DNA from 2 places in the Vreelandella piezotolerans genome. Region 2 is predicted to be linked to the other one. Evidence: predicted binding sites of a transcription regulator. Region 2 holds the regulator's gene; the other holds the start of a gene.
What was found. The regulator sigma-54, encoded in region 2, starts transcription at its own class of promoters, with help from an activator protein. The targets are predictions, from matches to a motif close to TGGCACNNNNNTTGCTNT.
Positions count from the first base shown of each region.

Region 1: a site for sigma-54 is predicted at 1,831-1,848, ahead of GYM47_RS16835 (P-II family nitrogen regulator). Genes of this name have one in related genera too.

Region 1 is NZ_CP048602.1:3,668,044-3,671,469, reverse strand. It holds gene GYM47_RS16850 (TonB-dependent siderophore receptor) at 1-2, opposite strand, end outside; gene GYM47_RS16845 (helix-turn-helix transcriptional regulator) at 140-1,075, opposite strand; gene GYM47_RS16840 (accessory factor UbiK family protein) at 1,210-1,566, opposite strand; gene GYM47_RS16835 (P-II family nitrogen regulator) at 1,925-2,263, shown strand; gene GYM47_RS16830 (ammonium transporter) at 2,351-3,426, shown strand, end outside.
Region 2 is NZ_CP048602.1:2,336,564-2,339,989, forward strand. It holds gene lptA (lipopolysaccharide transport periplasmic protein LptA) at 1-69, shown strand, start outside; gene lptB (LPS export ABC transporter ATP-binding protein) at 81-839, shown strand; gene GYM47_RS10790 (RNA polymerase factor sigma-54) at 945-2,360, shown strand; gene hpf (ribosome hibernation-promoting factor, HPF/YfiA family) at 2,458-2,766, shown strand; gene ptsN (PTS IIA-like nitrogen regulatory protein PtsN) at 2,771-3,238, shown strand; gene rapZ (RNase adapter RapZ) at 3,297-3,426, shown strand, end outside.

The DNA.
Region 1 (3,426 bases), 1.3 Mb from region 2:
ATAAGTGATCCTGAGAGGAAGTGGAATCAGTTTTATTAAGCAATGAGAATTATTACTTTTTATGGCATCGTAAAGGTATGCGTTGTGCCAAGCCAGCTATGCGCGCTGTCATAAGTGATCGCATCAAGGGAACGATGGCTTATGGCTTGTCTCGTTGAAGCTCGTGAGGGGAAACACCGAAGTGGCGCTTAAAGGCGCTCGAAAAATTGCTGGCATGGCGGTAACCGCAGCGGTGGGCCGTGTGTTGAACGCTGTGGCCTTGGCGCAACGATGCGTGCGCCTGCTCCAGGCGCGCTTGGCGAATGTAGTCGAACAGTGTGCAGCCGTAGTAGGCACGAAATTTCTGCCGCAGGCTGCTGGCGCTCATGGCGGCCTCTTTGGCTAGAGCCGCGAGGCTATAGGGCTCGGCGGGATGCTGAGTGATGCGCGCGTGCAGCGCTGCTAGGCGGCGTCTGTCTCGGGTGGAGAGGCCGTGATGCTTGGGGAGTGCGGGCGTCGTTTCCGGTAGTCCCAGGCCAATCAGTTGTATCGCGAGACCTTGCCACACGAGGGGCTGGCGCCAGGTGGTGGGTGGTTGCTCACTTATGGTGCAAAGGTGCTGGTGTAAGGCACTCGGCAGCCGCCAACGGTGCAAGGCCGGTTGGCTGCCGGGAGCGGGAAGCCCTAACGGTGCGGTCTTACGCACCGCAATATTCACGGTACTCAGGCGCGGCTGAGCCGGTTGGTGCACCGTTAGCGGGTGGTGGGCATCAAAGTGAGCGCACACTCCCTCCCCGGCACCTAGCTGCAGGTGCTGCTGGCCTATTTGTAGTTGAATCGTGCCTTCCAAAATAATGCTAAAGAACCAGGGGACGCTTTGGTAAGACGTGGAGGTATAGCCGCGCTCTACTTGCAGGTTAGACAGCGTTAGGTGCAGCCCTTGGGGTAAGCCAACATCGTGCACATGGCCCAGCGCGACCGGCTGGTGCTGTAAAGGGGTGCCGTCCACGCGGTAGTGAATGCCAAATCGTTGGCCAAGCTGGACCAGTGAGCGGTGGGTGATTTCGGGCGTGATGAGGCGTTCCTGCGGGGGCATCTGAGCCGTCGCTATCGTGAATGAGGCAGCCAATCAACGCACGATAGCACTATCGCGACGGGAGTCAATGATAGTGATTCTTGTTCGCTAATTTGGGGCAGCTCAGCCTGCCCCATTCTGAGCACAACGGCGGCTTACTCAGTATCGCCAGTGGACGGTTTATCGGACGTTGATTTCGTCGTCCCGGAGGGTTGCACAGGGGCGGGCGGCACTTCGGCTTCTACGGGCGTGGACGCGGTGTTGCTAGAGGCTTCTACGGCCGCTTCCAGGCTGGCCACTTGGCGCTCTAAGGCTTCAACCCGCGAGCGCGTGCGCTGCAGCACATCCATCAAAATATCGAAATCTTCCCGCGATACCAGCTCCAGGCGGTCAAAGGCGCCGCGTACCACCTGCTGGACACCTTTTTGAATATCTTCCGGGGCTTGCGACGCATTCTGCAGACGGTCGCCGATCTGCTGGGCTAAGCGGCTAATGCGATCTTGGGGCGCCATGGCTCTCTCCTTGAAAGGGCATGCATGAATATGAACTGCTTGTCAGTAAGGATACGCAACCCGGCGCCGATTCGCATGCGCCGCGTGTGAATTAAGCGTGGTGAGCGGGATGAATCAATGCATCGAAATGGAGCGGCTAGCTTTTATTAATGTTTATTAATGGTGCAAAGCCAGGGTGAGCCGCATTGGGTAGCACGTCTAAGCTACCGTGAATTGCTTATATAATTATTTTAAGTAATTGAAAGTTAATAATAAAAAAGCGGGTGGCACGGTATGCGCATTAGTAGGGCAAGCACTAAATTCGGGCGGCCATGCCGCTTTTCACCGAGTGGGACTGATCCAGCAGGGGAGATCCGGGATGAAACTCATCACCGCTATCATCAAGCCATTCAAGCTTGACGACGTTCGTGAAGCACTCGCCGACAACGGCGTTCAAGGGATTACGGTAACCGAAGTGAAAGGCTTTGGCCGCCAGAAAGGGCATACCGAACTCTACCGCGGCGCGGAATACGTGGTCGATTTTCTGCCAAAGGTGAAAGTGGAAGTCGCCGTGGACGATGCACGCCTGGAAAGCGTGCTGGACGCCATCTGTAACGCAGCGAATAGCGGCAAGATCGGCGACGGCAAAGTGTTCGTCACGCCGTTGGAAGATGTGATCCGTATTCGTACCGGTGAGCGCGGTGCAGATGCCGTGTAAGGGTAATGCTGGGCGGCTGATGATGTCGCCACGCTGCCACGTACATCTTCCAAGTACCTCTTCTTAAGTACCAACGGGGAACACCTCATGAATGAGTTAGCTGATTTGAGCTATGCGCTCGATACGTTCTATTTCTTGATCTGCGGCGTGCTGGTCATGTGGATGGCCGCTGGCTTCGCGATGCTGGAAGCGGGCTTGGTTCGCTCCAAGAATACCGCCGAAATTCTGACCAAAAACATCGCGCTGTTTGCGATTGCTTGCACCATGTACCTGCTGGTGGGTTATTACATCATGTACTCCAGCAGCGCAGGCGGTTTCTTGCCGAACTTGGGCTTCTTGATCGGTACCGAGAACAGCGTCGATGCGGTGCTGGCCGGTGGCGACGATGCGCCTTACTACTCCATGCGTTCTGACTTCTTCTTCCAGGTGGTGTTCGTTGCCACCGCCATGTCGATTGTCTCGGGTGCGGTTGCCGAGCGTATGAAGCTGTGGGCCTTCCTGGCTTTCGCCGTGGTGATGACGGCGTTCATCTACCCGGTGTCGGGCTACTGGACCTGGGGCGGCGGCTGGCTGTCCGAAGTGGGTTACTCTGACTATGCCGGTTCTGGCATCGTCCACATGGCGGGTGCGGCCGCCGCGCTGGCAGGTGTGCTCGTCCTGGGCCCGCGTAAAGGCAAGTACGGTAAAGACGGCTCTATCCATGCAATTCCCGGTGCCAACATGCCGCTGGCCACGTTGGGTACCTTCATCCTATGGATGGGCTGGTTCGGCTTCAACGGTGGTTCCGAGCTGAAAATGTCCGATATCGGCTCTGCCAACAACGTTGCGCAAGTATTCGTCAACACGAACGCTGCGGCAGCAGGCGGTGTGATTGCCGCTCTGGTGCTGGCTAAACTGTGGTTCCGTAAAGCAGATCTCACCATGGCGCTGAACGGTGCGCTGGCTGGCCTGGTCGCCATCACTGCGGATCCGCTCTCTCCTTCGGCGCTGGGTGCCGCCATCATCGGTGCGGTGGGTGGCCTGATCGTCGTCGCTGCGATCGTCACGCTGGACAAGCTGAAGCTGGACGATCCGGTGGGTGCGATCTCCGTGCACGGTGTGGTCGGTATCTGGGGCGTGCTGGCTGTGCCGCTCACCAATGGCGATGCCTCTTTCGGTGCGCA
Region 2 (3,426 bases):
CAAGCTCGCTCCGACGTGAACGGTAGCGACAACCAGCGCATTCGCATGACCCTTCAGCCGGAACAATAGGGAGCGCCCACGTGGCAGCATCAACGTCTGCAGATTCCGCACCTGTCAAAACGCTCTACGCCCACCACCTAGCAAAGAGCTACAAACGCCGCCGCGTCGTCAAGGACATCAACCTGGAAATCGCCCAGGGCAGTGTCGTTGGACTGTTGGGCCCCAATGGAGCCGGTAAAACCACCTCGTTTTACATGATCGTCGGACTGGTCAAATCCGATGCGGGCAATGTGGGTATCGACGATCTGGATTTGACCCACGCGCCCATGCACGAACGCGCCATGGCAGGCATTGGGTATCTTCCCCAAGAGGCCTCGATTTTTCGCAAGCTCTCGGTAGCCGATAACATCATGGCCATCCTCGAGACGCGCAAAACGCTCGATCGCAGCGCCAGAGAAGCTCGCCTGGAGTCACTGCTCGAAGATTTTCATATCACCCATATTCGTGACAACCTAGGCATGAGCCTCTCAGGAGGCGAGCGCCGTCGAGTAGAGATCGCGCGGTCGCTGGCCACCGAGCCCGCGTTCATTCTACTCGACGAACCCTTTGCCGGGGTCGACCCTATTTCGGTCGGCGAAATCAAAACCATTATCCGTGCACTCAAAAAACGCCACATCGGCGTCTTGATCACCGACCACAACGTGCGTGAAACCCTGGATATTTGCGATATCGCCTACATCGTTGGCGATGGCCACATCATCGCCAGTGGGAACGCCCAGGAGATTCTCAATAACCAAAAGGTCCGCGACGTCTATCTGGGCGCTGATTTCCGGCTCTAAACCGAGGCCTGACCAAACTTTTCTTTTAGTGGCATGCTTATTGCACTTGCACGTAGCCATAACTCGCTCTAGGGTGGAGCTTTCTGATTAACGAGTGGTTCTCAGATGGTCATGAAAGCTTCTCTCCAATTGCGTATCGGCACACAGCTGACCATGACACCCCAGCTGCAACAGGCCATTGCCCTGCTGCAGCTCTCTACGCTGGACCTCCGTCAAGAAATTCAGCAAGCGCTTGACGCCAACCCTATGCTCGAGCAAGAGGACGAGTTTGGAGAGCAGGCAGTCAGCGAGCCGCAAGAGGCCGAGTGGTCTGACAGCATTCCCAACGAACTCTCCGTCGACAGCGACTGGTCGGACACCTACCAAGACATGGGCAGTCTGAGCGGTGGTAGCGAAGGACCCGACTTCGAGCGCCAAGCCGCTGGCCAAAGCCTTCATGGCCATTTGCTGTGGCAACTGGCCATGACCGATGTCAGCTCACGGGAATATGCAATTGCGGAGAGCCTGATCGATGCGCTGGACGCCAATGGTTATCTTACCCAGCCGCTCAACGACATTCGTGAAGGGCTCAAAGCACAAGGTCATGACGGCTTGAGCCAACGGGAAGTGGAAAATACCCTACTGCGCTTGCAGCAGTTCGAGCCGACCGGCGTATTCGCTCGCGACCTGCGCGAATGTCTGATGCTTCAACTTGCTGCGTTGCCGGAAGACACCCCGCTATTGATGCCAGCCAAACGGCTGGTACGACAGTTTTTGGAGGCGCTAGGCAAAGACGATATGCGCCTCCTCAAGCGCCGTTTGAGCCTGGACGATGAGCAGCTGGATGACGTCATTCGATTAATTCGCAGCCTCGATCCCCGACCCGGCAGCGCCTACGGCGTGACCGACGATAGCTACATCACTCCCGATCTGGTCGTGCGCCATGACAACGAAGGCTGGCATTTAGAGCTCAACCCGGACGCTCTTCCACGGCTACGCATCCAACCCGACTACGCCAGCTTGATCAAACGCGCCGACAAGAGCCAGGACAACCAGTTCTTGAAAGAGCACCTTCAAGAAGCGCGCTGGCTGATCAAAAGCCTCTCTAGCCGCAATGACACCTTGCTGCGCGTGGGGCGTGAAATCATCGCTCGCCAAATTGGCTTTCTAGAGCACGGCGAAGAGGCCATGAAGCCGCTGATCTTGGCCGACATCGCCGAAGCCGTAGAGATGCATGAGTCGACCATCTCACGCGTGACGACACAGAAGTTCATTCATACACCGCGTGGCGTGTTCGAGTTGAAATACTTTTTCTCCAGTCAAGTCAGTGGCCAAGACGGCGGCGACAGCCACTCGAGCACGGCCATTCGCGCACGTATCAAAAAGCTCATTCAAGAGGAGCCCTCAGGCAAACCGCTCTCCGATAGTCGCTTGGTGACGCTTCTCGAAGAGGGCGGAATAAGCGTGGCACGACGTACCGTCGCGAAATATCGCGAGTCGATGGGCATTCCCTCTTCGAGCGAGCGCCGCCGTTTACGCTAGTTAAACGCTTGGTCGTGACAAACTCACCGCAAGGGCTTTGCAATAGCGTAAAAAGGGTTACAATCGAAGTACAGCCCGATGGATAAGGAGCACGTCAATGCAAGTAAACATCACTGGTCATCACGTTGAACTGACTGACGCCTTGCGTGACTACGTTAACGAAAAGCTGGAACGCGTCGAACGACACTACGACAATATCACCACGGTACAAGTGACCTTATCTGTCGAAAAGGAGCGCCAGCAGGCAGCGTGCACGCTACATGCCGCTGGTGCTGACCTTCATGCCGAGGCACTCGATAACGATATGTATGCCGCCATCGATGCCCTTGCGGACAAAATCGATCGTCAACTCGTCAAACACAAGGAAAAAGCACAAGCTCGCGCTCAAGGCGCAGGTGTGCGTTAACTCAATGACGTTGGAAACCATTCTCCCCCCGGAGCGCGTGCTTTATGACGTACCCGGGGGCAGCAAAAAGCGGGTGCTGGAGTTTTTCAGCACCTTCATCGCCCAAAACACGCCCAGCCTTGACAGCCAAGAAGTGTTCAGTCGTTTGATTGGGCGCGAGCGTCTTGGCAGCACGGGGATTGGCAACGGTGTTGCCATTCCCCACGCAAGAAGCCCGCACTGCAGTGCCCCCATTGCTGGCTTTTTGAAACTGGCGGAACCCGTCGATTTCGATGCCATCGATGGGGACCCGGTCGATCTCGTGTTCGTTTTGCTGGTGCCTGAAGAAGCCGATGACACGCACCTTGCTTTGCTCGGACAAGTCGCGACGATCATGAACGACGCCGATACTCGCCAACAGCTGCGCAAAGCAGGCAGTCAAAAAGAACTGTTGACGCTGATAACGGCCAAGATACGCGAACAAGCTGCGTAACAGATCTACTCCTTCAATTTGTCTTTACTTCTTACGCTCAAACGCCAAGAGAGACGCTATGCAACTGGTGATCATTAGCGGCCGTTCAGGTTCCGGTAAGTCTATCGCCTTACAAGCGCTGGAAGATCTTGGCTATTACGCGATCGATAACTTGCCTGCCATGCTGTTGGGCTCGCTTATCGACGAGT